Regions from separate parts of the Virgibacillus kimchii genome, predicted to be linked through region 2. Evidence: riboswitches for the same ligand, from Rfam matches in the RefSeq annotation. Region 2 holds a riboswitch; each other region holds the start of a gene.
The links. A riboswitch is a leader RNA that binds a small molecule or an ion and turns the genes downstream of it on or off. The one in region 2 is predicted to bind thiamine pyrophosphate.
Positions count from the first base shown of each region.

Region 1: linked by a shared signal. The riboswitch ahead of thiT (energy-coupled thiamine transporter ThiT) and the one ahead of tenA (thiaminase II) in region 2 are both predicted to bind thiamine pyrophosphate.
Region 3: linked by a shared signal. The riboswitch ahead of ACZ42C_RS16520 (YkoF family thiamine/hydroxymethylpyrimidine-binding protein) and the one ahead of tenA (thiaminase II) in region 2 are both predicted to bind thiamine pyrophosphate.

Region 1 is NZ_AP043951.1:407,084-417,354, reverse strand. It holds gene ACZ42C_RS02145 (carbon starvation CstA family protein) at 1-1,655, opposite strand, end outside; gene ACZ42C_RS02140 (hypothetical protein) at 1,918-3,339, opposite strand; gene ACZ42C_RS02135 (YflT domain-containing protein) at 3,453-3,797, shown strand; gene thiT (energy-coupled thiamine transporter ThiT) at 3,941-4,513, opposite strand; TPP riboswitch at 4,606-4,710, opposite strand; gene ACZ42C_RS02125 (IS1634 family transposase) at 5,018-6,733, shown strand; gene ACZ42C_RS02120 (M3 family oligoendopeptidase) at 6,873-8,675, opposite strand; gene ACZ42C_RS02115 (YceI family protein) at 9,070-9,606, shown strand; gene ACZ42C_RS02110 (tetratricopeptide repeat protein) at 9,742-10,271, opposite strand, start outside.
Region 2 is NZ_AP043951.1:3,773,150-3,783,420, reverse strand. It holds gene thiE (thiamine phosphate synthase) at 1-485, shown strand, start outside; gene ACZ42C_RS18435 (thioredoxin family protein) at 588-827, opposite strand; gene ACZ42C_RS18430 (Lin0512 family protein) at 987-1,346, opposite strand; gene ACZ42C_RS18425 (cysteine hydrolase family protein) at 1,348-1,962, opposite strand; gene thiM (hydroxyethylthiazole kinase) at 1,990-2,772, opposite strand; TPP riboswitch at 2,871-2,971, opposite strand; TPP riboswitch at 3,091-3,188, shown strand; gene tenA (thiaminase II) at 3,348-4,022, shown strand; gene ACZ42C_RS18410 (M14 family metallopeptidase) at 4,138-6,810, opposite strand; gene ACZ42C_RS18405 (class D sortase) at 7,411-8,097, shown strand; gene ACZ42C_RS18400 (hemerythrin domain-containing protein) at 8,254-8,706, shown strand; gene ACZ42C_RS18395 (S8 family peptidase) at 8,877-10,163, opposite strand.
Region 3 is NZ_AP043951.1:3,413,141-3,423,411, forward strand. It holds gene ACZ42C_RS16485 (ABC transporter permease) at 1-1,058, shown strand, start outside; gene ACZ42C_RS16490 (hypothetical protein) at 1,162-1,290, shown strand; gene ACZ42C_RS16495 (hypothetical protein) at 1,407-1,574, shown strand; gene ACZ42C_RS16500 (NCS2 family permease) at 1,678-2,961, shown strand; gene ACZ42C_RS16505 (energy-coupling factor transporter transmembrane component T family protein) at 3,021-3,800, opposite strand; gene ACZ42C_RS16510 (ABC transporter ATP-binding protein) at 3,784-5,370, opposite strand; gene ACZ42C_RS16515 (ECF transporter S component) at 5,351-5,956, opposite strand; gene ACZ42C_RS16520 (YkoF family thiamine/hydroxymethylpyrimidine-binding protein) at 5,971-6,561, opposite strand; TPP riboswitch at 6,655-6,757, opposite strand; gene ACZ42C_RS16525 (AraC family transcriptional regulator) at 6,975-7,763, shown strand; gene ACZ42C_RS16530 (LL-diaminopimelate aminotransferase) at 8,041-9,282, shown strand; gene dapF (diaminopimelate epimerase) at 9,295-10,176, shown strand; gene glnA (type I glutamate--ammonia ligase) at 10,197-10,271, shown strand, end outside.

The sequences.
Region 1 (10,271 bases), 860 kb from region 2:
AAGATGATCGCGCCAAGGACGAATAGTAACGTATTAGGCCCCGTGCCCCACCATGACCATTCGAAAACAACCTGCTGTAACATCGCCCACAATGTCATTAGCATAACGAATATCATTGGAATAATTACGGCAATATAATTCCTTCCAAGCCTTTTCAGCCATACAGCGACCAACATTAAACTAATCGCTGCCAGCAACTGATTTGATGTACCGAATAATGGCCATAGCAAATATCCGCCTGAACCAAAGCCCTGTGGTCCTTCCGGCAGCAATACAAGCGCTGCACTCGTACCAACTGCAACAGAAGTAGCAACATGTCTTTTTGTTAATACAGGTACTTTATACTCAACACCCAATTCAGAAATAATATAACGCATCAGCCTCACAGAAGTGTCCAACGATGTCGCTGCAAAGCTGATTACCATTATGGACACCAATGTTGTCGCAATATCCGACGGGATAGCTAAGCCACCGGCAAGAACGGAGGCACCTTCAATAAAAATACCCAGGCCTGCTTCATTGGCATCCACAAAACTGCCGTAAGTTGCAAAGAAATCACTTTGCGTTGTAAAAAATGTTCCCACTGCAATAATGGAAAGAAGTGCTAAAATTCCTTCACCTACAGACCCGGCATATCCAACAAACCGTGCATCTGTTTCTTTATTTAATTGTTTCGACGACGTTCCCGAAGAAACCAGTCCATGGAACCCCGAGATCGCACCGCAGGCGATGGTGATGAACAGCAAAGGCAGCCATGGTGTGTCTGCACCTGAATTGGTTACCGGGGCTGTCATTTGCGGATTTGTCAAAAACATACCCAAATACAGAATAACCAGACCAAGTACCAATTGATGAGAATTGATAAAATCCCTTGGCTGCAAAAGCTTCCAAACCGGCAATGTGGAAGCGATATAAACATAAATCATCAGAATAATGATCCAAATAAAGAAAGCAGAAGATACCGCACCTAACCCAAAAATTCCTTCAGCACCTTCCCCGCCGAAATACCTGACAATATCAATCTGCAGAAAATCCACCCTGCTGGAGATCACAGCGACAATATACATGACGGCCAAAGCCAGCAGCGAAGGGATCAGCATCTTCGTCTTCCCTTTATATACAACATAACCTATCCATATGGCTAATGGAATTTGAATAAATACAGGCAATACGCTGGATGGGTACGAAATAAACAAATTGGCAACTACCCATGCAAAAACTGCGTTTACCATTAAAACGAGAATCAGGATAATAAATAAAAATAAGATTTTTGCTCTTTGTCCTACCAGTCGGTGAGCAAGAGTTCCCACCGACTGTCCCTTGTTGCGGACTGATAGAACAAGCGTACCAAAATCGTGAACACCCGCTGCAAAAACCGTTCCTAATATGACCCACAATAAAGCAGGCAGCCATCCCCAATAAAGCGCAATTGCCGGACCGAGAATCGGAGCAGCTCCGGCGATAGAGGAAAAATGATGTCCCCAAAGCACAAACTTATTTGTCGGAACAAAATCCACCCCATCTTTGTACTTATGAGCCGGAGTAACATAATCCGGGTCCAATCTAAAGATCCTTTCCGCTATAAACTTGGAATAATAGCGATAACCCAGTGCGAAAATCGCCATACCTATCAGTGCAATTAAAATACCAGACAAAACTTTCCGCCTCCCCTTCATTTTAAATTTTCAAAAAGTAATACTTGTCCCTCTTTCGTTATAATATGTACGGAAATTTACTTTATTATCAATTTTATATTAATTGATAATAAAGTAAATTATAATATTTTTTATCTTAATTGTAAATAACAAAAAAATCGACAGGATTTTTGTATTCCTGTCGATTTTCACTGCAGGTACAGAGTACTGGTTGCTTTTATAAAGACGTGAATGCTCTTTCATCAACCATTATTCCAGGAGTCTATAAAAACAATACAGCAAATAATGTGCAAAGGGCGAGACCCGCCATAACCGGAATAAAATTCCTGCGTACGAGCTCCATTACTGATATACCACAAAACCCGGCAATGGCAATTAATGAGGACCAGGCTACCAGTGTACCACCGCCGGTCCATATTGAACCCATTTGCCCAATTGCTGCAAGCGTACCGGCATCAATTGAAGCATTTGCTAATGAAGCAGACAGTGCTCCGGTTAAGGGCAGACCGGAAAATCCTGAGCCGTCCAATCCGGTTATAATCCCAATAAGCAACACACTGAATGCTGCCAAAAACGCACTTTGTGGTATATATTCCTGGGAAGCCTGCACAATATCAAAAAGGAAAGCCGGTGCGTTTTCTTCTATTCCTAAAATGCTTCCCGAAAAATCCGGACTTCCCAGGAAGAAAAAACCGGCAATCGGAATAACAGGTCCCATCGCTTTGAAAGCAAAAGTAAAGCCATCGGTAATATGGGTACTGATATACTCCAATGCATGCTTTTTCCCAAAAGCAATGGTTGAAAGTAATAGCAGTATTACAGCAACACCGCCGACAAAGGCAGCTCCATCTCCCCCTTCCAATCCGCTCATTCTTCCGCTCAGCAGCTTTTCATATACCATATAAATTACAACACCCAACAGTGTTATTGGCACTAGAATGGCAAATATTCTGCTCCACCTATCCAGGTTTTCGGTTCCCTGTTTTTTATCCGACACTGAAGCAGATTGCATCTTCTGTACTTCCCATTCATTTCTCTCATCATCCCTGGACCTTATATTTTTCCTGTACAGTAAATAAGCAAGCATGATGGCAATCACACCGGATATGCTGGATAAGATCAATGCTTTATCAGCAACGATCGACGTTTCTATCCCTGCAGCTGTTGCAGATAAGCTCGGAGCAACCTGAACAATATAATCAGACGAAAGTGCCATGCCCTGACCTGCAATCGCAATAGCTACTGCAGCTGTCATAACCGGTAACCCGGCACGAACTGCTGCAGGTACAAGCAGCGCACAAATCAATGGAACCGCCGGTGTTGGCCAAAAGAACAAAGAAATTATATACGTGACAATTACTAGTATAAAAAAGGAGATATGTCCATTAGTCATAAACTTCTGGATAGGCTGTATCATTTTTCTGTCCGCACCTAAATCCTTTAAAGAATTTAATAGTGCAAGCATAAAGGTAATGATCAGAAATATGTTAAACAGTTCCTGGGCAGCAACCAAATTTGCCTGAAATATTGCTGTAAATCCGTCAACTAAATTCCCGTGATAAGCCAAGGCAACAACAAATGTCCCAAACAAAGTAGGCATCACTACGCCTTTACGGAAAATCATGGTGGCAATAATGCCCAATGTAACTAAACCATATAGCCAATGAGAAAATGATAGCTCCACCATTCTCCCCTCTCCTCCCTTCCATGGTCATATAGCCTATGCCGAAACTATATGTTTAGTTCATATTCATACGGGAATGAAGAAAGTGAATACTTGAAAGGGAGGTATTTAAAATGAAACCATTTATCAAGGAATATACAAATGACGAACAACTGGCAACAGATGTAAACCTCTTAAAAGATCGAGGCGTGGACAAAGACAATGTCTATGTACTTTCCCATGATGATGACCGAACCGAGCGCATTGCAGACAACGCAGATGCAAATACAATCGGCATGAAAGAAATGGATTTTGGGGATGCAGTCGGAAACCTCTTTAACAGTAAAGGAGACGAACTGCGCACAAAACTTAAAGAGATGGGATTAAGCGACGCAGAAGCAGAACAATACGAAGAAGAAATGGACGAGGGCAAAGTACTACTGATTGTGACAAATGAAGATGTTGATTATTTATTATAAAGTAAGATCATTGAACCCGGCTGTTATGGCCGGGTTCACCTTTTACACCGGGTTAATACCTCTGCTCCTGAGATTCTCCTTTTCCAATAAAAAAGGTAACCTCTGTATGCTCAAGGTTACCCTTTGTGAGCGGGCTGACTGATTTACGCTGCATTAATTAATGTTCTTGGCTGTTTATGGAACAGGAAGAACACAAGCACTGTACATAAAACAAATGATGGCAGCATGTAGGATGCATTATAAATTAATGAATAAAGCCACGCCGGCTGACCTTCCACCGCGGAGCCAAAGAAGACGATCCCTGCGATATAATGTGCAAGGAAGCGTAATACACTGCCCAATAAAACACCAAATGTAATATAAGTTAAATATATTTTTGTTTCGCCGTTTTTAACAGCCTGCTGAACTATTCTTGCAAAAACGCCGGCAAATCCTAATACAGTAAATGCAACGGCATAATCAAGAATACCCTGCACAGGATGCAAAATATAAGCTGTTCCGGTGGCAACCTGCAATACTCCAAGTAAAAATCCGGACAGTAAGCCACCCTTTAGCCCCCAACGAAACGCCACAATAAAGATTGGTATCATGGCAAACGAGACCGAACCACCCTGGGCCCAAATTTTAAAAGATAAAAATGGTAAAATGTCCAAAAGTAATGCCAATGCTGTAAAAATAGCCACTTCAATTAAAAATAAAACTCTTCTGGATTGCAAATTAACACTCCTTCCCCCTATTTTGGAACGCAAAAAAAGCAATGCCAAGGGGAAGACTTCCTGATGGGAAACCCGCTCACATTGCTTTATTCCATCAAAAAAGCCACCATCCCTGCGCTAGTATTAACTAACAGGTTCTAAGGGTAAGAACACATACCTTGTTCACTCTCAGCCAAAAGGCTCCCCCTGCAGGCTTTCAATCTATGCTTTTTTCACTTTATACCATTGTATACCAGACAATAGTAAACTTCAATGTTTCATGTGCGTAAGATCTAACTGACTTTAAGCTTTCGTATTTTCACCTGCCAAAGTTATAAATTCCTTGACATCTGCTACACATAATTCAAGCGCTGATTCCGGGAGTTTGACACCTAAATTAAATAAAAAGTGATCATAAGCCAGTGCAGGCTTATATTTTTTTGTCAAATTCCGCTTTAAATAATTGCGTACTATTTCGTACTATTGTATAATATAAAGTATAAACACAGTACGGAGGAGATGTGTGTGCGCATTAAAAAAAGTGTTTCCAAAGGGTCAACGTCCTATTCTGTTATTAAAGATGTTTATCGGAACGGAAAGAAAACCTCAAAAGTCGTTGAGGCTTTAGGAAACGATGAGGAAATTTTAGAAAAGCATCCCGGTGTAGATCCCTATACCTGGGCAAAAGAATATGCCAAAAAATTAACACAGGAAGAAAAAGAGAGTAACTATAAAATCATTGCCAGATACAGTCCAGCCAAGCAGATAGAATTGAATAAACAAACGTTGTTTAATTCCGGTTATCTTTTTTTACAATCCCTTTATCATAAACTAAAATTAGATCAAATCTGTCAGAAAATCTCTCAGAAATATGAATTTGAATATGATCTTAATGAAATTCTTTCACGTCTTCTGTATTTGCGCATTCTACATCCCACTTCTAAAAAGGGGACGTTTGAACATTCGAAGGACTTACTTGAGCCCCCACATTTTAAGGAGCATCAAATGTACCGGGCACTTGAAGTACTTGCGGAACAATCTGATTTCATTGAAGAAATGGTCTATAAAAACAGCCTCCAGGTGGTTGATCGAAACACGCAGGTTTTATATTATGACTGCACCAATTTTTTCTTTGAAATCGAGGAAGAAGACGGTATGAAACAATATGGGGTTTCTAAAGAAAATCGGCCCAGCCCAATTGTTCAAATGGGACTATTCATGGATGGATCAGGACTGCCACTTGCCTTTAGTATGACACCTGGAAACAGAAATGAACAAACCACCTTGAAACCGTTGGAACGCCGTATTCTAAAAGACTTTAACCTTTCGAAATTTGTGGTATGTACAGATGCCGGACTATCTTCGAATAAGAATCGGATATATAACACGAAAGGACAACGCGCATTTGTCACCACACAGTCAATCAAAAAACTGAAGAAGTTTTTGAAGGAGTGGGCGCTGGATTCTAAGGGGTGGCGAATACCGGGAAGCAATAAAAAAGTAAATTTAGAAGATGTCCGCAAGCTCAAAAATGACCAGAGAACGTATTACAAGGAGCGTTGGATAAAAGAAAATGGATTGGAACAAAAGTTAATTGTCACGTACTCCCCCGTTTACCAGCGATATCAAGCATCTATTCGGGAAAAACAAGTAGAACGCGCGAAGAAGAAAGTGGAAAATCCAAGCTCGTTGAATAAGCATAATCAGAATGACCCAAAGCGATTCATCAAAGCAACACATGTGACAGATGATGGTGAAATTGCAGACAAAACCCAGGCAACCCTGAATCAAAAGCAGATCGATAATGAATCCATGTATGACGGATTTTATGCGGTATGTACCAATCTGGAATCCACTATCGAGGAGATTATCAAGATTAATCGAAGGAGATGGGAGATCGAGGAGACGTTTCGAATATTAAAGAGTGAATTTCAGGCCCGGCCTGTTTATTTACGGAGAGATTCACGGATAAAAGCACATTTTTTAACATGTTTCCTATCCCTATTAATTTATCGCATTTTAGAGAAAAAATTAGATGAACGCTTTACATGCCCGGAAATAATCAATACATTGAGGAATATGAATATGTGGGAATTGGATGGAGAAGGATACATACCTGTATATACCCGAACAGAAATCACGGATGCGTTACATGATGCATTTGGCTTCAGAACCGACTTTGAAATTGTTACTCAAAAAAACATGAAAAAAATTTTAAAGCAAACCAAAAAAGGAAAATAGTACGCAGTTTTTGGGTGTTTTAAAACCGCCATAAACGTTGAAATCACAATGTTTATGGCGGTTTTTAGTGTCAAAGATGAGATTGTATACCAGACAATAGTAAACTTCAATGTTTCATGTGCGTAAGATCTAACTGACTTTAAGCTTTCGTATTTTCACCTGCCAAAGTTATAAATTCCTTGACATCTGCTACACATAATTCAAGCGCTGATTCCCAAAATTCCGGCTTAGTCAGGTCTACCTGTAAATGTTTTTCTGCCAAGTCTTCCACATTCATTTTCCCGGTATCACGCAACAGTGCAATATAATCATTCTCGAAGTCATTTCCCTGCTCTTTGGCTTCTGCATAAATTCCCAGGCTGAATAAATAACCAAATGTATAAGGGAAGTTATAAAATGGTACCCCTGTTATGTGAAAATGCAGCTTCGATGACCAAAAGTTTTCATCATATTCATCAAGGTTATTGCAATATGCTTCTTTTTGCGCCTCAATCATCATTTCATTTAATCGATCAACAGAAACAAGTCCCTGTTTTCTCTCCTCATAAAAGCGTGTTTCAAATAGAAACCTGGCATGAATGTTCATGAAAAATGCGACACTTCTTTGTATCTTATCTTCCAATAAAGCCAATCTTTCCTTATTATCTTTCGCGTTATTTACAGCAGCATCCGCAACAATCATTTCAGCGAATGTAGATGCAGTTTCGGCAACATTCATGGCATAGCGCTGATTAAGACCGTTCACATCATTCATTACATGCTGGTGATAAGCATGACCCAGTTCATGTGCCAATGTGGCAATATTTGATGAAGTTCCTGAATAGGTCATGAAAATACGCGTTTGTTCACTATCAGGAAAACTTGTGCAAAATCCCCCCGGCCTCTTTCCCGGCCGATCTTCTGCTTCAATCCAACGTTTTTCAAATGCCATTTCCGCAAATTCACCCATCCTGGGACTGAACTTATTAAACTGTTGAATGATAAATTCTGCCCCTTCTGTGTAAGATACTTTTTTGACCGATTCAGAAACAGGCGCATTTATATCATACATGCTAAGTTTTTCAAGTCCCAATAGTTCAGCTTTCTTATTTAAAAATTCAACAAAATGTTTCTTATATTTCGTAATGGCAGTCCACATCGCATCCAATGTATCCTTTTTCATACGATTGATCGCCAAAGGTTCTTTTAATACATCCTCCCAGCCCCGGTGTCTATATTTCTGCAAGCGGAATCCGGCTAAATGATTTAATGTCTGTCCGAAGAAATCAGCTTTGTCCTCCCATGCTTTACTTAATTGGTCAAACACATGCTTTCGTACATTTCGATCCGGATGTACGATTTTATTGGCAGCCTGTCCTACAGAGTAGGAATTCATTTTCCCATTTTCCTTAATCTCAACCTTCATGCTGCCGACGATGGTATCATACATTTGACTCCATCCGTGATACCCGTCCACTTCCAGATCATTGATTAATATTTCCTCATTAACAGATAACCGTTCTTTAGCCTTCTCTCTGTTTTCATTCAGTATAAATGAGATTTCCTGCAAAGACTCCGATTGTAACATATCGTTCCAGACTGCCTCATCAATCTGTATGAGCTTTTGTTCCAAACTGGTTTGAATCGCCTCTATTTTCGCCTTAATTTCACTTTTTTTTGCAACCAGCTGACTCGCTTTCGTATCGTTTACATCCTGGGCACTTAAACAGCTGATAAAGGCAAAAGCTTCTCTTGCTTTTTTGGTCAATTTTTCAAGATGCTCAGTAATTTTTTCCAGTTCTACGATGTTATTTGGTTCTGCGGGAGAAAAGTTGGATACTGTAAGGGATAGCTGCTCAATTTCTTCCGACATGTCTGACACATATGTATGAAATTCTTTAGATTCACTTCCTCCCGGGAAAATAGCGTCTAAATCCCAGGCAGGATGATACGTTTTTTGCATGTAACCTCTCCTTAAACAAGTATTTTTGATTTCAGTAAAAGTGATATTTTACATATTTTTATTGTACCAAAAAATCAGAATTTTTACAGGTTATTTCCAAATAAATGTAAGTTTGGAGCAAATTCTATGGGGTTGCAAATCAAATTTCCCCAGTTTATTTTTTTATTAATCGGGTAAGGGATTATAACTTACATCTGCTCTTCCTGATTCAAAGCTAGCGGGCCCGTAACTAATTTTATTAAAAAAAATCCAAAGTGCTGGTCTTTCGAATTTCCTGTACCGTTGAAGTGAATCTTTTTATAAGTACCATTACTTGACACTACTAATTTATGATTTTATACTAGGTAACAGAAAGTAACTATAGTGTTACATAATATGAAGGAGGAATTTATAAATGGCAAAAACAGTGTGGAAAGTAGATACAGTTCATAGTGACATTGGATTTTCAGTAAGACATATGGCAATTTCAAAAGCGAAGGGAACCTTTAATGATTTTGATGCGGTAATTGAAGCGGATGTAGATGATTTAACAGATTCAAAAATTGAAGTAACCATTGATGCAGCAAGTATAGACACCAAGAACAAAGACCGCGATGATCATTTGCGTAACGAAGATTTTTTTGATGTGGAGAACCATCCAAAAATCACGTTTAAAGCTACCGATATTAAGAAAAAGGCAGAAAACAACTACGAAGTTACCGGAGACCTTACAATCCGTGGTACAACAAAGCCGGTCGTACTGGATGTTGATTTCGAAGGACAGAGCAAAGATCCGATGAGCGGAAATACAGTTGCCGGATTCAGCGGTAAAACTTCAATAAACCGTAAAGATTTTGGTCTTACCTGGAATGCTGCACTGGAAACCGGTGGCGTACTTGTAGGTGAAGAAGTTAAGATCAACTTTGAAATTGAAGCACATAAAGAAGGCTAAATAATTAAAAGGAACTGCCATCAGTTGATATAGGCAGTTCCTTTTAATTTGAACCAGTTGAATCACCCTCAAGATTAAAGGCTGCTGATTCAATGAGTAAAACACTTATCCAACAGAACTGCCTATAACAGTACTTCATCCTGTATTGGTCAATTTAACAAATTTATTTTCGTAAAATCTTTTTTTCTTGGCATTTTTCCGCTGGTCAAAGAAAGAAATAACATCAGCAAGTGCGTTCTCCAGCAATTCACGGTCATTGGACTTTTCCAGCTCCTGGACTGCAAATTCATAATTTCTCCCTGCAAGAGAAAGGTTTTTTTGTTTCATATGCTCCAGACAATAGGCATATTGCATATATATCATGCCAAGTTTTCTTGCAGAATAGGCAGTAAGCCCCCGGTAAACACGGATAGCATACTCATAATAGGAAACTGCTTTTTCCAAAATAGATTGATTAAAGTAATAAAAGGCCATTTCAGTTAACGCCTCAGCATGAACCATCCTGTTTTTCAAACTGGATTTCTCCAACAAGGGAAGCGCTTTAGATAAGTATTCGAAAGCCTTTGCTTCTTCTTCCATACTGCCATATGTTTTGGCAATACTTACAAGACTGTTGATTTTCATTTCTTCATGTTCATCTCCTGCCAGTTCAACAGTTTTATTTA
Region 2 (10,271 bases):
ATGGTGCTTTGACCGGCAGGGAAAAACTGGAATTGGGTAAGGATCTTCGTGACATTTGCCGGGAATACAGCATTCCATTTATCGTAAATGATGATGTGGAACTCGTTCAGACATTGGAAGCAGATGGTATACATGTTGGACAGGATGATCACCCGGTTACAGAACTGAGAAAAATGTTTCCAGGTAAAATCATTGGTCTGTCGGTATCCAGGGGTGAACTTGAGAGCAGCCCGCTGGATGATGTGGATTATGTCGGAGCCGGCGATATTTTCGGCACGGCCTCTAAGCAGCACGACAAATCCGCTGTGGGAACAGAGTGGGTCGTGGAATTAAGAAAACAATTCCCGAACCTTCCTATCGTAGGCATCGGGGGAATTAATAAAGATAATGCTGCTTCCGTACTGAAAGCAGGAGCAGATGGAGTAGCTGTCATCTCCGCAATCGCCCAGGCTGAAGACATTAACCAAGCTGTAGCTATGCTTTAAGGAAAACCATCAGTACTATTCTTTCTCTGCACTATCCAAATTGGCCAGAACCTGGCTATACAGTAAACGGGAGGGCAATTTACACCCTCCCGCTTTTCTATATTATCCGTTCTTCACTTCTTCCATGCTTGCCCCGTGGTTAATATGATACGTTTGTCCATTTAAAACAAGCGCAGGGACTGATTTAACCCCAGCGTTCTCTGCTTCGTTGATTTTTGATGCATCATCGTTAAAGTCGATGACTTCTACATCTACCTTTGATTTGTCAAAGTAGTCCAAAACCATTTTTTCTGCGTCTGCACAAACCGGGCAGCCGGCATGATAAAATACTGCTTTTTCCATACATAATACCTCCTTGGTTTGACTTACTACATCCAAGCATAGGTCAAATCCGAGGTACCATCAATAAGGCTTTCCCTATCATACCCATAGGAATAAGCTATCAATCACAGGAATTTATCGGTAAACTTTTGTTAATGCAAGTAAAACTGATGGGACTCCTTAATAGCCTACCTCCACTACAGCATTGACGATATACATCAAATCATTTTTATCATGCTGATCCTCAAGAATAATCCCGCTGGTGGCAGTCATTCCCCCTTTTACTGTTTCTACGGTCACGGTGCCATAAGGAATAAGCTGTTTTATTTTCTTTTCATCCAGATTTCCCAAATCCTGCGGAATGCCAAGTTTCACATTCACTTTCATTTTATTAATATCTTCATCAGGAAGCATTTTTCTTATTCCCGGCATGGAATTATAATGAATCGCATCCATCACCGCCCGCTTTGCCGCTTCATTGACATCCTGGCCGTGCAAATCTACCCCCGTGCCTGTTTCAATAAATAGAATTTCCTTCATATCATCTGCTCCTTTCCCATTGTCTTTTTATATCATCTGAATGCACTACATCTGCAAATGTCCCGTCAAGCAGAGCAAGTGCATAATCATGGTGTCGTTGATGGTCAGAAACGGCACAATCAGCGGGAACAATAACGTGAAAATCCCGCATATACCCGTCCCGGGCAGTGCTATCTAGGCAAACATTTGTATAAGCACCGGAAATGACCAGTTCAGTAACGCCACTACGGCGTAGAATCAATTCAAGGTCAGTGTACAAAAAAGCACTGTAACGATGCTTTATGACAATCTTTTCACCATGTTCCGGTATGAAAGGTTGAAAAAATTCTGCGCCCCAGCTCCCAGGTTCACAATAGGAAAGGCCGCTTTTCGAACCTGCTCTGCCATACCTTTCTTTTTGTGTCGGAGATGCTGTCCATTCACTATGTTCAGAAATGGCATGGATCACCGGGATGCTATTATTTCGGGCAGCATCCAGTAAATTTTTCGTCCTTAATAAAGTTTCCCGAAAAACGTGGACATTTTTCCCCCGTTTGGCTGCAGTACCGTCCGGATGGCAAAAATCATTTTGCAAGTCTACAAGTAGCAGTACTGATTTTCCATTTGAAGTGCTCATTTGCAACAGACCCCTTTTCACCATTCGCTAGTATATTTGCTCCACCCGTTTATACTTATCCACTTTCTCCTTATCGAGAAAGTACAGCTCATCTAGCAGTGCCGGGATAAATGAACCGGGACCATTTGCTTTTTCCATTGCCAATTCGGCGGCGATGCCATAAGCCGCAGCTACTTCAATTCCTGCTTCATATGGATCATTTCCTACACTAACATACGGCCCGACAAGAGATGTAAGCAGGCAACCGCTGGCAGTGATGTTTTGCAGCATGGCATGTCCGTTTCTGCACAGGGTCGTGCGCTTGCCATCAGTGATGACATCTGTTTTTCCGGTCGCGATAACGACAGTGTTATACTTATTGGCAACGCCTTTGGCCACCTCCGGATCTACTTCCTCAATCGTAGAATCCGGTCCTTTCATTACTGACAAAGTATCCCCGAGTACAGCAATTTCCCCCGCATTAGCACGGATGGCAGCAAATTTCACTTTATCCAGCAATTCATAGATCACTTCTGTACGAAATTTGGTCCCTCCAACTGCAATGGGGTCCAGGATTACCGGCACACCTTTTTCGTTTGCTGTTTTTCCGGCAATCAACATCGCTTCTGCCCGATCTTCGGTAAGGGTACCCAGGTTTAACACAACTGCTGCTGCATGCTGTGCATTTTCTACAGCTTCTTTAGGCGTATTGGACATGGCCGGAGACGCACCGACGGCGATGAGTCCATTGGCAGCCATATTTGTGGCCACTTCATTGGTAATATTATAAATGAACGGGTTCTCTTTCCTGATTTCTGCAAGATAGTCCATACTGAACGCTCCTTATTCATAGATTTTGAGAAAAAAATAGGGAAGATTACTAAAAAAACCACTCCGGAAATGGAGTGGTTTGATATACAAAATCCGTATATTCGCCAGCTCCACTTCCCTACGCTGGTACAAACCAGATCAGGTTCAAAGGGATTAAGAAAAATCTTATCTCAGCCTGCCGGCACCCCTAGTGGAATTTCATATGTACATTCATTATACCGATAACTTTCTCCTGGGACAAGAGGACAGGTACCTCGAACCGGTTTGCTATTTTAACAGGAAGCGGCTATAATTGTTATCGAAAATTAAATTAATTTGTAATTCTGCTGGGGGAGCACGTGGATGCTGAGAGAGTAAATCGACCCTTGGAACCTGATCTAGGTAAGGCTAGCGTAGGGAAGCGGATTGGCAATGTTCTATTTATGAGTATACCCATTGCTGAACCCATTTCTATGACTGGAAATGGGTTTTTATTTTCCTGTTTCCCCTTGCATGAAAAGAGGTGAGAGCATTCTGCAACTAAAAGGTCCAGCTACTTATTAAGCAAATTTAATAATCGGAGAGGAGAAGAGGAAATGGAAAAATTATTTACAGAACGTCTATGGGAAAAGGTGGAACCTATTTGGAACTCATACATCACCCACCCTTTTGTAAAAGGACTTGGGGAAGGATGGTTGGATCAGAATAAATTCATGCATTGGCTAAAACAGGACTATGTATATTTAATAGAGTATTCCAGACTTTTTGCACTGGGGAGCGCCAAAGCGCAGGATTTAAAAACGATGACCACTTTTGCCAAACTGCTGGACGGCACACTCCATATGGAAATGGATTTGCACCGGCAATATGCCGCCCAATTCGGCATATCCCAAGAAGACTTGGAAAAAACAGAAGCTGCCGCCACAACTACAGCTTATACAAGCTATATGCTGAATGTCTCCCAGCGCGGTGGAGTGGAAAATGTCGTGGCCGCTGTACTGGCTTGTGCCTGGAGTTATAATTTTATTGGCAAAAAGCTGGCAGCATGGCCAGGGGCAAAGGAGCACGAATTTTATGGCCGCTGGGTAAAAATGTATTCGTCGGATGATTTTACCGAACTGGCTGAAGACTGCAAAAATCTGCTTAATGAAATAGCAGCAGGAAAGCCTGAAAGAGATTTGGCTGAACTGGAAGAGATCGTCGTGAAAACAAGTAAATTGGAATATATGTTTTGGGATATGGCGGAGAATAAAGAAGATTGGCCGGTATAATTTCGCCCAAAAACAGCCCATCACCCATCTAATGATATATAATTTTTTATTAAAAGGCAAAAGCAGCCATCCGCAGAGCACTTGACTGCTCCACGGATGGCCTTATTCCCAGCCCTTATATGGCTTCTTCGGTATCCAACTCCGATGACCAGATTTCAATCAATTCATTTGAATAGTTTTCCAGGATACGATAAACCTTTCCTGAAATAAGCTCATTATTTTCCTGATGATAAAGCAGCAACAGAAAGCTATTCATATGTCTGACTACTTTATCGCCATCTCCCTGTTGTTCAAAAAGATCCACAGCTGTTAAATGGTTTTTCAGTGTGCGAGGAGCTGTTTCATCAGCAAATTCCTCTTCCTGTTCAAAACGTTCCACTAGCGATTGCATCCCGGCTGCAGTTACCCCTTCCGGCAAATAATCAATAACAACTTCAGCTTCGTTATAGTTATTTCCTTCTCCATCCGGGTCATAATCATTCTCAATATTTCCTGCCGGATCTACAGAGAACCATTTGATCGTCGTGGTTTCTTCAATTGTTAATGTTTCTCCGCCCATTCTTGTTCCGGCTACACTAATGACATCGGAGTCAAAAGTTGGTCGTGAACCATCCAGGGTATAATAAACAGTAGCTGGTTCGCTCATTTCAAAGTCTACCTCAACAGGATCATGGTACGTTCCTTCTTCCGGAGAAATCCAAGTTTCCGGATTTACATCATCGTTTGCATTTTCAAGGGCTACCTCAAATAATCCGATTAAGCCGTTGGCAAATTCCATTGCTTCTGCATGGCCTTCTTCAAATTCCGGTTGGAAGCCAACACTTACCCAGCGTTCCGTTTCTTCATCCCACAGTTGTGCTCCCACTTCAAAGTTCCATGCATAAATATCATGGTTATACCATAATGCGTCTGCTGAGTTGCCCCCTGCAGAATACAGCACATCCGGGATGGGGCCGGTTCTTCCAGGGTGGATAACAGTACCGCGGTAGTTTTTAATTTCTGTCAATATATGTTCTGAAGCCTGCCAGTAATAGGCTTCCTCTCCTGCCGTCGGACGAGGCAATGGATTGCGGTCTGCATCGTAAGCTCCAGGAGACCACATAAAGTACCCACCATGGGAATGAATATTCATGGCAAATTCAATATTTTGAAATTCCTCTGCCAACCAAACAATATTCTTCGCCTCTGGCTCTGATTCTATTTCCGGTCCGGCATAAGTCCCTGACAGGCAATTTGTTGAACCGCCAATCCATCCGTCATACACTGATCCAACTGCATGGTTTCTATTTAAGTCAACACCCCATTGATTGCGGTAAGCTGGATCTGAAGCTTCGGCAGGACAATGATTCGTAAGATTTTTACGTTGCATATTGTAATCATAGAATGAGAAAATCCCGCCATCCGGATTCACTGTCGGTACGATGAAAATATCAAGGTTATCCACTAACTCTTTCGTATTTTCATCAATATGATAGTTTCTCAACAGCCTTTCAGCCGTCTCCACGGAAACCAGCGGTGTTACCCACTCACGAGCATGTTCCTGAGAATATCCCAATACACCCGGCTTAGAGCCGTCGCGCTCTTTACCTATACGTATGGCCTTTACTTGACGAGGTTCTCTGGAAATCTCATCAGGTGCATTTAATCCATCGGTTAATGCTATGTCAGCTTCATTTTCCACCAGTCCATCACCACTGGAATCTCTGTAATTGGTTGCAGTAACCAGATCACCTGCCTGACTGTTAATTGCATTTATTACATCATTTGCTGTACTGTTCGCTTCGCCGGCATCATCTGTTCCAAGGGTAACTGTTATTGCATCACCCTCTACTGCAACATGAAGCTCCTCATTTTCCCCTTCTGCAGTCTGAATATCTATCGTAATATCATTGCCGCCTTCATGACCCCATGCTTCTGATGTAAGTACAAATGCAGCATCTACTGTATTTCCAAAAGTTGCTTGTGCATGTCTTCTGTAACCATTTGTTTCATAAGGAAGCTCTACAATTTCTGCTAATTCGGGAAATTCTTCCGCTAAAGCAATGATTCTTTCTTCAGTTTCTATTGGATCCATATAATGATCAACAAAATCTTTCAAATAATCATCACCCACCGGCGTGCCATCACCTATCCATTCAGTTAATTCTGTTTCCACAGATCCTTGCTGACTGGTAGTAATTAATACATTTTCCGGGACTGAATCAATATTTGTGAGTGTATAGTGATATAAATATTCCCCATAATCCACTTTTCTTGTCATGGAGACAGTTTGTTCTTCACCGTTTTCATCCACCCAAGATGCATTCATGGATACATCAGGTCCGGCGCTGGACTTTGCCTCAAGATATAAAAATGTCCCTGACTGATTAGTGAAGTAATCAGATCTGAAGACATTAATATTGTCTTCTGCACTGGATAAAGTCCACTCCTGTTCTGATCTTCTTTCGCGTTCCTCCAGTATTCTTTCCACATCTTGAGAGGTTTGAACGATAGTGAGGTCATAACCTTCCGTTTCCAATCTTTCCATTTCCACTTCTGTAACAATTGCATGGACTTCCAGCTGGCCATTTTTATCACTGGCATAGCCTGTTAATTCATAGCCGTTTTCTACTAAATAGTCAACAGCGTCTCCATCCGGCACAACAATTTCAACAACTGCCGTCTCCGGTGGTTCTTTTTCCACGACTGCGGGTGAGGCGGAAGTAGAGCTGAAATCCATCGAGGTAAGCGCTATCATAATTACTCCTGCCACGGCCAGCAAAGACCATGTGAATCTTTTGAGATTCATTTGATTCCCTCCTCTATTATTTTTTTCTATTCACTAGTCATTATATAACTATTATCTGAACATTGGTATGATTTAGATAAAAAATGATTCTAAAGGTATACGAATTTACAAGAATTACTTTATTACATAATAGAATAGTAACGTACGTTTTTTTATTGGTAGGAAGGAATATTTATAGGGATACATGAAAAATATGAAATCTTACACGGGCCGTTGGTAAGAAGTCTTTTTTTGTTGGGGGGAGCAGTAATATTTATACCAGGAGAACTTGAATAAAGAGTTAAACTGCAACAGAGTTTGCAAGAAAGTACGGTCTGTCTGGTTAAGAAACTCCAATTTAATTAAGACGGCGACTCCTTTAGGAACATTGATAGCCAAAAACCATACAGAAAAGCTGGAAGGATGAAGCAGCATCCACTGGCAAAGAAAACGGGGTGAAAAAGCGTTCGAGCAATAATTTTCGGCGGGCGTGCATTTCAGTTCAGCCTCAAATATTGCACTTATGCCTATGGGTAAAGCATCCGTCCGGATCGTTTTGCAATAATAATTTTTCGTTATGAGATAAGCTCACACAAATAAAAAAACAATGTGTAAATATATATGGAATACCGACTAAATTCTGATGGTTTTTCTGAAAGAATCGTTGCAGGAACATACGGAAAGGTGTACATTGGAATTAATAAAATTACTATTGAGGTGAATGTGATGCTTAAGTATATATCCTGGCTGTTTATCATTGCAGGTCTCTCTACTTTAGCGTTTGGCGGTTATCAGCTATGGAGTTCATCACATCAGGAAAAAGAAAGGCTCTCAGAGGCAGAGGCTATGCTTGCTGCAGACAATAACACATTGCAGGAAATAAATGATGAAAATATTACAGAGATAAAATATGAAAAAGGGGAAACCATCGGGTTACTGTACATTCCGAAATTAGACCGGGAAATTCCTATCGTGGAAGGTACGGACGAAGAAGAACTTGCACAGGGAGTAGGTCATTACCATGACACCGGGCTCCCGGGTCAAAATAAACAGATTCTTCTTTCAGGCCACAGGGATACCGTCTTTAGAGATTTTGGCGAATTGGAACACGGGGATGAATTCCATGTAAAAATGGAATACGGCACATATAAATACCGGATAAGAGATCATGAAATCGTGGAAGCAGACAATACGACCGTGATCGATCCAACCCGGGAAGATGAATACTTAACTGTTTCCACTTGTTATCCTTTTTCAATGATTGGAAGTGCACCCGACCGTTACGTATTATATGCATACCCGATGTGAAAACAAAATACAGGTAACAACAATATCGAAAAAAGATAAATCCCGCTTACAACTGTACTGGTCTGGTCAGTGAATAGTCCTTGCAGGGCTGTTAGTTAAAAGCTGGTATACTTGTGAAGAGGGAGAGGGTTCATCATAGTTAAAAGGAGTGTCGCTATGACAAACAAAAAAGGCATGAAACGGCATGAATCGCTGAAAGATTTATCACGACATCATATGATTGGCTTGCACCTGGCACTCAAATTAAAAAGAGCAGGAACAGAGAAAAGCCGCTTATCGATCGAAGAAATAATGAAAGATGCCGATGATTTTTGGAACCCTGGTGGCCAGGAGCATTTCCGGGAAGAAGAAGAAATCCTTTTACCGGCCTATGCCCAATACGAGGATATTAATAAACCGGAAGTAATAGAAATGCTTATGGAACATGTAAAATTACGTTCCCTGTTCGATCAACTCTTAAAGTTGAAGGAAACGGACCTGGATATGATGCATGAATTAGGCGCTTTACTGGAAAACCATATCCGTAAAGAAGAACGTGTCCTGTTCCCCATGATTGAAAAAGCATTGCCGGAGGAAAAATTGCAGGAATTGGCTCCCTATTTGCATTGATACAAGTATGCAGAAGGCCCGTCTGCAAATAATATCGTATCCCCCGGCCCGGCCTTTGTGGACATTTCACATAATGAGGGCTATGAGCGATCTTCTCTATTTTCCTCTCCCCTGATAATAAGGGAGAGGAAGTAATCATGCCTGCACATGTCATCATAAACTTTATAAATTTAGCTTTCTATTAAATTTGCAGCATTTAAATACCCGCTCCCCTGTACATTCGCTGGCTGTCCCATGTCTTCACATGCTTCCATTAATCTCTGTTTCACTTCATCCGGTGTGAGATCCGGATTACTTTGCAGAAGCTGGGCAGCTGCTCCGGCACAGAGCGGTGTGGCCATGGAAGTACCCGATAAAGAAATATAACCGGAATCTACGCGTGCAGATTTATTATTTTTATCAAGAAATGATCCGGGAGCTCTCAGGGAAACCACTTCGACACCCGGAGTTAAAATATCCGGCTTTGTATACCCTTCCATTGTTGGACCCCGGCTGGAAAAATCGGCCACTGAATCGTCTGAACGATCCGGAGTATTATTGTCATCCACAGCGCCAACCGTGATCACTTTCGGACTGTTGCCCGGACTTGCTATTGTCTGGGAATCGGGTCCTGAATTTCCGGCCGCAACACAAACTACCATGCCTGCATCCCAAGCTGATTCCACAGCTTTTACCGCAGGGTCGTCTTCAACAGGACCGGTCGGATGAGAACCAAGTGACAGGGAAAGAACATCGATATCATACGCAGACTGGTTCTCGATGCACCACTGCACGCCATCAATAATTGCGGATAAAGAACCGGCACCCATTTTGTTTAATACCTTTACACCTACTATATTCGCTTCAGGGGCCGGACCTTGATATTGTCCATCTGAATCCGCACCGTCTCCCGCTGCATCACCAGCACAATGGGTGCCATGTCCATTATCATCGTAGGGTTCCTCTTGATTCCCCACCATATCCTTAAACGCCGTAATACGTCCTTCCAAATCAGCATGGGGCTGTACTCCTGTATCAATAACCGCGATAGTTACACCCTTTCCTGTCAACCCATTTTCCTGTAATTGATGGGAGTTGATCGAGGGTGTTGCATTATCTAATAGCGTAGTAACTTCTCTATCATAGTGGATTTTTTTTATATGATCACAGCTGTCAACTAGCTTACCTATATTTTCTATTGAGAGATGGGCGGAGCAGCATGAGATAGAAGGTAACTCTCGTAATTTCCGGTTTTTCGTATTTTTAACATCCTGTAAACCAGCAGCATAGCAATTATCCTCAAATTCTATAATAACTGGCAGCCGCTTCATGTTCTTTCTGATCTTTTCCAACGGACGGTGCAGGAAACAAGGAACAAAACGAAATGGCCGGTAAAAGTCGATGAAATGACGCTTCATCTGTTTATCTAACTTTCTCCCCTTTCGTCTGCTCAATTCAATCATGGAAAAGTTTAACATATTCATTCTCCTTTCTTGCATATACGATATGCTACGCAGACTCCGAAAAAAGAGAATATACAGTTGTACAAAAATAAGAAAAACAGGCTGCAAACCGAATTTTTAGAC
Region 3 (10,271 bases), 360 kb from region 2:
CATGGAATATCATTTTAATGATCATTGGGAGTGTACTTTTAACGTTTATTTTTGCGGATACTAATCAACACACGGAAATGAATGTACCTATTTTTAGCAGTGAATCAAATCAAGTAGTAGTGGAAGAAAAATGGAAGGCTCTATTGAATGAAAACCAGGATTATAGGTTTGTGATTACCGATGAAGAAGAGGCGCGGATTGATGTGGAAGATGGAAATAGTGAAGCCGCCATTCAGCTGTCTGAAAGAGATTACCGGATAATTGCGGCGTCCGATTCAAGAGCGGTTCAATTACTGGAAGCGTATGTTCATACTGTATTTACACAGGAGGCCCAGTTACATGCGGCTTCTGAAACAGAGGATGCAGGAGTGGTCCGTACTCAAGTAGACGCTTATCTGGATGATGCGCCATTTCAGATGCAAATTGAGTCTATTGAGGGTGGAGAGGTGCCCGAGTACAATATGCTACTTCAATTACTTTTCGGTTTCACTTTGTTTATGGCCATGTTTACGATTGGTTTTAAAGTAAATGGGGTGACTTCGGATAAAGTAAGTGGGGTATGGGATCGAATGATACTTTCCCCTGTAAGTAAAACAGGGATGTATGCCGGTCACTTGTTTTACAGCTTCCTTATAGGGTTTATACAAATTTTAATTGTACTGGTTATATTTAATTATGTATTGAATTATGATTTAGGATATCATTTTGGCTTGATCCTTACTGTGTCAGCTGTTTTTTCCCTTAGCATGGTAAGTGTATCCATGTTAATTACCGGGTTTGTGAAAACGCCGGAGCAGTTCAATATGGTCTACCCGTCAATTATACCGATTATACCAATCATCAGCGGTGTTTATATGCCGCCCGGACTGCTTAGTAATCCTGTTCTTTTGTTTATCGCAGATTTATTCCCACTGGTTCATGCGATGGAAGCTTTAATGGACATTGCACTGTTTGATGCAGGATGGAATGAGATTGTACTGCCATTGGTGCTAATGCTGTTAATCGGGGTTGTCTGTATGGGAGTCGGCATCAATTTAGTGGAACGGAGAATGGATTAAAAGTAGTGCAGGGAAAGCGTGGTTTCCCTGCACTTTTGGTATCCGCTTTTCAATTGAATAAACGTTTGTTTAATAATGTATTGCTTTTAAGGTGGAATAACAGGTGTTATTACTTAATTTTGTTACCATTTTGGTGATTGCTGGAACTTTGGCAGCTCTGGAGCGTGCGCTTATGCTGAGAAATCACTGGCTGATCGATATGGAAACAAGCTGGTGGGATAGTTTGGAATAATACTCATATCAGTTTTACGAAAGTTGCTTCCTCAAATTGGTTAGCTTCGTCCCCTTAACTTTATCACAGCTTCATTCTATTACCCGTGATAAAATGGTCTAATAGAGGTGAAATACATGAGATGTGGTGCAAAATGCTTTCTTGTAGAAGCAGAAATTGATGGAGAAAAACGGATCAAATCTGTTAATGCAAGAACACCGGCAGAAGCCAGAAAGACAATTCGTAAAGCATACGGTCACAGGACGCCTGTAATATCAGTGCGGGGAAGAAAAAGTGGCCGTTGACAAAGTTACGTCTATTTGACAAATTACGTTAAACTACTACAATGTAATATGGCTCTTTTTTGGAGCGGGCTGGGAGAGGGATAACTGAATAGAAGGATTAGGAATGAAGAAAAACCTTTTTCAATTACAACAACACGACACCACCGTAAAACAGGAAGTGTCAGCAGGGATCACCGGTTTTTTTACGATTGTATATATTATTGCGGTGAATTCACTGATTTTATCTGAGGCTGGTATACCGCTGGAAGGTGCTATCCTGGCTACGATTATAACTTCATTTGCAGGGTGCCTTCTGATGGGTTTTTGGGCCAATGCACCGATACTGGTCGTACCGGGCATGGGAATTAATGCTATGTTCACCTATACATTGGTGCAATCCATGGGGCTTTCCTGGCAGGAAGCGCTTGGTGTCACGGTCATATCCGGCTTGATTTTTACCATTATCGCTTTTACCAGGTTAACATCAATCATCAGCAATGCTATACCCGATTCACTGAAAGAAGCCATTACAATTGGAATCGGACTGTTTCTCATGCTGATTGGTCTGGAAAACGGTCATCTCGTGGAACGGGGAGATCAGTCCATTATTGCGTTGGGGGATTTGAGTAATCCACACGTACTAGCCACGATCCTGACGCTCGCCATCGCATTGATTTTGTTTATCCGCAATGTAAAAGGTCATTTTCTATGGACCATTCTTATTGGTACAGGCATTGCTTTTATGTTTAACATTTTGCCTGCACGTGCAAATGATACTTTTTCCTTGCAGGGCTATAGCGAGGTGTTCGGTGCCTTTTCAATAGAAAATGGGGCATCGCTCCCTTTTATCATTGCAGTATTCTCCATTACGATGGTGATCGTTTTTGAAAATATCGGCTTGATTTCCGGACAGCTGGATATGACAAATAGACCTGAAAAGTTTAAGAAGGCCTATCAGGCAAATGGTATTTCTTCCATGCTTTCCGGTGTTATTGGATCAAGCCCCACCGTATCCACAGCGGAAACCGCTGCTGCTATTGCAGCTGGAGGAAGAACAGGGCTTACAGCAATTACGGCGGGTACGCTGTTTCTTGGAACTGTTTTTTTAATCCCGTATATCAATATCATTCCTGCCAATGCGATTGCTCCCATATTGATTATTATTGGGGCGCTTATGGTGCAAAACATCCGAAACTTGAACTTTCAGGATTTAACGGAGTCATTTCCAGCTATTTTTATCATTATTATGATTCCTTTCACCTACAGTATCGCTGACGGCATTGCGATGGGATTTATATTGTATGCGCTGCTGAAACTGACTACGGGAAAAGAAAGAACCGTTTCGTTGACACTATATATTATAGCCGGTCTATTTTTACTGACCTTCATATTGCAATTTGCAAGTTAAAGCTTTTAAGATAAGAGAGCTCATTTGATTTTTCAAATGGGCTCTCTTATATATACTTATTAAAACTGTCTTCCAAAGATATTCAGGAAGCCGAGGGAATAGGAAGCAGCTATGGTGGCTGCGAGCATTCCTGCAAATAAGGCGAAAAAGAGCCAGTCTTTTGCATGGATTTTCATTTGGTGGTAGTAGGTACGTTCTTTGTCCCCTGTGAACCCTTTGGATTCCATTGCAATAGCAACACGTTCGGATTTTCGGAGGCCATTCGCCAACAGCGGGATGGCATATCTCCGGAATTGATTTATTCTTCCTTTTATGCCGGGCTCTCTGTCTGCACCACGAACACGATGGGCCTGTTTCAATATCTGGTACTCGGACCGGAAAACGGGCAAAAAGCGGTAGCCTGCCAGGATGCCAAAGGTGATCTTGGGCGGGAGTTTGAACTGCTGCATGAGACTCAGCATAAATTTTGTCGAATCAGTCGTCAGTGCAAATAAAAGAGATAAGGCGACAAAACATAAGGAACGGAGTCCCAGGCTGATTCCTGTCACCAGACTGCCTTCTGTTATATCCACTCCCCAGATGGTAAAAAGGACATTTCCGTATGAAAAGGTCTGATTGGCATAAAGGGTGGCCATCCAAGCAGATGTCAGTGCCACCAATACAAATGGACTAAAGATTTTCAGCCATGTCAGCGGGCGGATGTCCGCTAGTGTAAATGTTACAAGCAAAATAAAGATAAAATAGACCAGTGGGGTAAACACATCAAATGTAAAACTTAACAGCAGGCCGGGGACCAGTATGGTAACGGCCTTCATTGCCGGATTAATGGATGAGATCATGAATTACACCTTCCTGCTGAATATTTCTGATGCGATAAGGAAGACGCAATCTGGCTTGATTGACAACATCCTCCCGATTCCATAAATCTTCCGGTTCCCCGTCAAAAATAATATTCCTGTCATGCAGTATGATCGCCCGGTCAGTGCTGTCCACAATATCCATGTCATGGGTGACAAAAACAATGGTTACACCGTATTCGGCCTGTAATTGTCTTACTATATGCATCAATTCCTCTGTCGTGGACGCGTCCTGCCCGAAAGTTGGTTCGTCGAAAAATAAAATATCCGGCGTTTGGTCCAGCATCGTAGCTACACTCAAGCGCCTTTTTTGCCCGCCGCTTAAAGAAAATGGATTGCTGAAACGGTGTTGCATCAGGTGAAATTGTTCCATCAGCCTTGTTGCAGCTTCTTCCTGTTTTTCCTCCGCATACCCGTTCAGTTTCATTCCATATGTCAGTTCGTCGATGACGGTATCAGTAATAAACTGATGTTCCGGATTCTGAAAAACATACCCTATTCTCTTTCTCAAATCTTTCTGGTTCCATTGCTGCAATTCTTTGTCAAAAAATAAAATCCTGCCTTTTTTACAAGAAAGCAATCCTGCCATTTGTTGCAGAAGTGTAGATTTCCCAGCACCATTCTCCCCTGCAATGGATACAAATTCACCACGGTTTATTTCCAAATTGACGTTTTGAAGAACGGTGTCTCTTTTCCTTTTAAACGTAAGGTTTTTGACGGATAAAATCTCTTCAGATGTTGGGAGGGCAGGGCGGACCCGAAAATTCTTGTTGTCGGACATATAGCACTTTGGAAGGAACATCCCTTCCTTTTTTAACAGTGCTGCCTGCCTGGTAAACACGGTGTGAGCAGGTCCTTCAGCAATAAGTTTTCCGCTGCTTCCTACAGCAAGCACCCTGTCTGTCATATCCAGCCAATCATCAGGCTCATGTTCAATGATGAGGAGAGTTAAACCCTTTTTTTGCTGCAGCGAGTGTAACAGGTCAATGAACTCGACTCGGGACAAAGGGTCCAGATTGGCAGTTGGTTCATCAAGAATTAAGAGTTCCGGTTCCAGCAAAAGCACGGATGCCAATGCAATTTTCTGTTTTTGTCCGCCTGAAAGCTCATGGATTTTCTTTTTTTCAAATCCTTCCATCCCGACATCCTGCAACGCTTGGGATATATGCTGTGGCATTTCCATGGAAGGGACTTTACGGTTTTCCAATGTAAATGCCAGTTCATCTTCCACTTTAATCATGCAAAATTGGCTATCAGGATCCTGAAACACGATGCCGATTTGCTGATTCAATTCTCCTTTTGGAAACTCCTGGACATGTTTACCGCGATAATAAATGTCACCGGAAGAAACTCCTTCCACTGCTTCCGGATATAACCCATTTAAACATAGGGCGAGACTGCTTTTCCCTGATCCGCTGGCACCGATAAGAAGCACTGTTTCATTTTCATACAAGGAAAAATGGATATTCTTTAATAAAGGGTCTTCCGGGTTTTCATAACTGAAAGAGAAGTCCTGCACGTCAAGGATGCGATTAAATGGCTCCTTTTTCACGTTGTTTATGCCGCTCCTTTCCTAAAGCATATCCGCGGAGCACCCCTGTTTTTGCCAGTTGGTCACTGATCCACTTCCCAAGTACACCGGCCAGCAATGCACCGCTCATCAATCTGACAATAAACATGGAAACAAGTAACCAAGGTGCCAACGCGATGTTTCCGGAAGAATACAGGTTCCAGACAAAGCTGAATACGGCAGCACCCATCCCAGCTAACACAAGGATCCGCAGTCGATAATCTTTCCATTTCGTCAGTGCAAAAGCAAGTTCCGCTCCTGCTCCCTGTATAGCTGCACCTAGGATCAGCTGAGGTCCTGCAGTCGTTCCGAGCAGCACTTGCACAATCCCGGCAATTAATTCAGAAGTAAACGCGACGCCGGGCTTTCGGATAATATAGGCAGCAATAATCGATACGATGAACCAAATACCGAATATAATCTCATATCCGAACTGACCGAGTCCAAAAGGGGCAAGCACATTTCTGAACCCTTGGCCTATCAGGTAAAATCCTAAATAGATCAGCCCAAATATTACACCTAAAGCTGACATGAGAACAATTTCTTTTAGCTTCCATTGGTTTGTCATTTGCACATATCTCCTTAAGCTTTATTGGACGGACTGTTGGCTGAAATGCTGAATGTCATGGTGACATGGGACACTTTATCCTGTACGAGATAAAAAGATTCCTGCAAAGTCCGGAAAATATCTTTTACATCCCCATCCAACCTGGTTGCATAATGAGAGGAGCTTACTTTGACGCCGCGTGATTTTGACAGATCAATCTGTTCATAGATTTTATCCATATAATCTTTTTCTCCCAACGGATAGAGGGAAAATTTACAGCCTGCTTCCTGGTTGATGGCACTTACCATGTCTTCATTTAAAGGGGTGTCTGTCTCGTCCATGTAGGCATCTGCATCGGTATCCCCCGGACATCCAATGGAAAAGGTTCCGTTCATGGCAACGTGCTCCCCGGTTGAAGCAGCATGAAGAAAGATAGCTTGTGTAATGTCGAAAACATGTACCATCTTTCCCCGGATGCAAGTGGTTACGTCATCAGTTTCCTTCCAGACTTTCGACGTATTTGTTTGCTCCAAAGCTGATAGAATAATATTTTCAAAGTCTGCGCTCATGGGGTGCAGGCTAAACTGGCACCCTGAAATTCTGCTTGTTCCGCAATAGTTTTCCATACATAATCTCCTCCTGAAAATAAAGTAAAAATAAAAAACTGCACTCCGTAGGGAATGCAGTTTGTCTGTAAAATTTCAGCTTAAAATAAATTCATACAGCAGACCGCACTTCCCCACGCTGGTATTATCCAGTTCGGGTTCCAAGGGTCAGATATCCATCTTCTCAGCCGCTAATGCAGCTCCCCCAGTGCTAAATTCAGATATGCAGTTATTTGTCTTCAGTATAAACATGAATCCTCCTGTTTGTAAAGGAAAACAGGTGAATTAACCACGGTATCCTGTTCCGGGAAGATTGCAATTTGTATAAACATCGCTATTTGGTGTTCCTCTGAAAGCTAAAAGTTATTTACACATGTTTCATTCCAATTTAAAATAATAACATAGGTTTTCCGTGTAGGAAGGGAGTGGACCGGATGCTATATGTCAATCCGGATAATTTTGTGTTAAAGCCTGCGTTGGCCACCATCCATTGTGAACCGAACTGGAAGTGGCGAAAAAGAGATCAGCCCATGCCCAACTATGACTTATTTTATGTTTGGAATGGGGAAGGCGAAGTAAAGCTGAACGGAAAAACATACCAGGTGGAAAAAGGACATTGTTTTCTGTTTAAGCCGGGTGATGAGACGGAAGCAACTCACAACCCCCAGGACCCCCTCGTGTTAACATACATCCATTTTGATATAACCGGGGAAGTACAACTCATCCCCTCCTCCCATCGCATGCTTAAAAATACGATTCGTTTTGAATCTCTATTAACCCAATACGTTCGGCTGTTCTTAGTAGAAACATATGCGGCAAAAACGGAAGGGAAGTTAATTTTAAAGCAATTAATGATTCATCTCTTAAGAGAAGAACAGGAAAAAGAAGAGAATATAGATGGTACAAGCAATAATTTAACAGAAACGATTCGCGAAACAGCCAATTTTATTCAACAGCATCCGGGAAAGCCACATACGATTGAAAGCTTAGCTGCACGCGCCAATCTTTCCCCGAGGTACTTTTCCAAAAAATTCAAGGAATTGATTGGGCATACAGTAAAATCCTATATTGTTTATTGCCGTATAAAGCGTGCAGAACATTTACTTTATTTTACCGGAATGACAGTAACGGAGGCGGCAAAAGCGCTTGGCTATAATGATCTGCATTATTTCAGCAGACAATTTAAGCAATATACAGGAAAAAACCCTTCAGAAGTAAGGTGAAAACACTGTAGCTGCAGGAAAGGTTGCCAGGGAAATTACACCCTCCCCCGGCAACTTTTTTATTTTTTTCCTTCTGTTTAAAGGAGGTGACTCGCTCGATCTTTGTAAAAAAATACAAATATTCTTCCAAAAAATCTAAATACATTTTTTCCCTCATCCATTATTATAAAAACAAGATAAATGGATCAGAGGACAGAACTTCATAAGGGTAATATTTCTGGTAATGCACGGCTAGTAATCAAGAGGAAGAAGAAATTGAAATTTGGGGGAATCAGTTTTGGTAAAAGTAGATTATATTCAACATCAGTTTTCTGAAAGAATAGGTGGAGCGCAGTTTGGCAAGAAAGACGAGATCTATAAATTTGAAAAAATAAAAAGAGCAAAGAGAAAAGCGGTGAAGGATCATCCCGGAAAGCTACTAATCGATCTTGGGGTTGGTGAACCAGATGCGATGGCGGATGAAATTGTGATTCAAAAACTGGCTGAGGAAGCAGCAAAAACAGAAAATCGCTTCTATGCCGATAACGGAGTGATGGAATTTAAGCAGGCGGCGGCAACCTATATGGAAGAAGTATTTGCAGTAAATGGCCTTGATCCTGATACGGAAATCAATCATGCCATAGGATCAAAGTCGGCTTTGGCCATGATCCCCACAGCATTTATTAATCCCGGTGATATTACCATCATGCCCTCTCCGAATTATCCCGTTTTAGGAACGCATACGAAATATATGGGTGGAGAAATTATCCATGTACCGCTCATGGAGCAAAAAGCTTTTCTACCAAAACTTGATTCATTGTCTGAACATGTACTCAAAAAAGCAAAATTACTTTATTTAAACTATCCAAATAATCCAACAGGCGCTGTTGCTGACAAGCAATTTTTTAAAGAAGTGGTTGCTTTTGCCAAAAAACATGAACTGATCGTGATTCATGATGCTGCTTATGCTGCACTTGTATTTGACGGGGAGAAGCCGCTAAGTTTCCTGTCAATACCGGGTGCGAAGGATGTTGGCGTGGAGCTGCATTCTTTATCCAAGTCTTTCAATATGACAGGATGGCGCATCGGTTTTATAGCCGGCAATGCCAAGTTGGTTTCTGCGTTTTCCGCAGTAAAAGATAATTACGATTCGGGTCAATTTATTCCTATTCAAAAGGCGGCATCCCATGCTTTGTCCCGTCCTGATATAACGGAAAAAACTGCCGAGAAATATTCTCGGCGCCATGCCCGATTGTCTGAAATCCTACAGGAGTGCGGATTTAATGCAAGCAAACCAAAGGGTTCTTTTTTCTTATATACAAAAATGCCAAAAGCAGTAGAAAACGGACCGGTATTTCATTCGGCGGAAGCGTTCAGCCAATATTTGATTAATGAGCATTTAATTTCTACTGTTCCATGGGATGATGCTGGTCCATATGTGAGGTTTTCTGTAACTTTTCAAGCGAATGGGTGGGAGGAGGAACAGCAAATATTTAAGGAAATTAGAGAAAGACTGTCTACGTCCAAATTCATCTTCTAAGGGGGCGGAGAAATGAAATTTACTAAAATGCATGGATTAGGCAATAATTATGTACTTTTTAACCAATTGGACAATCCGGATCATGTGCTGGCTGAGGAGAAATATTCCGTACTTTCACGAAAAGTTTCGGATGTCAATTTTGGGATTGGATCCGATGGCATTATTCTTATTTGCCCATCAGAATCTGCCAATTTTAAAATGAGGATTTTTAATGCAGATGGGTCTGAAGCAAAGAATTGCGGGAATGGGCTGCGATGTGTGGCAAAGTATTTGTTTGACCGGAAGTATGCAAGGGGATCCCGCTTTACAATTGAAACATTAGGCGGCATTGTCAGTGTGGAAACAGACACGGGATCGAATCAACAAGAACTCGTGAAGTACGTGAATGTGGATATGGGAAAGCCACAATTACTAAAAGGCACCATTCCCATGGAGGGTAATCCGTCCGTCAGGGCAGTGAATGAACCTCATATATTCAGAGGAAAAAAGCTTTATCTGACCTGTGTTTCCATGGGTAACCCGCATGCGATTTTATTTGTGGATGAAGTAAATGCGTTTCCGCTTGAAGAAATAGGTCCTGTCCTGGAACAAGACAGCCTGTTTCCGGATCGGGTGAACGTTGGGATTGTTCAAATTAAAAGTCCTCGAGAGATCAATTATCGTGTATGGGAAAGAGGATCAGGAATGACCATGGCCTGCGGTACAGGTGCTTGTGCTGCAGTAGTCGCCGGTACATTGAATCAACGGCTTGATGAATATAAGCCTGTCACCGTTCATCTTCCCGGGGGAGATCTTACGATAACTTGGGATGCACAAGGGCATGTGTGGAAAAGGGGAGAAGCAGCCTATATATGTGCCGGAGATTTGAATGTTCAGCAAGCTGATTTGTCATAAATTATAGAGGAGAGTGAAGTATGAACAAAGAAGACATAATGAAAATAGCAGAGGAAGAAAATGTGCGCTTTATTCGATTGCAATTCACTGATTTG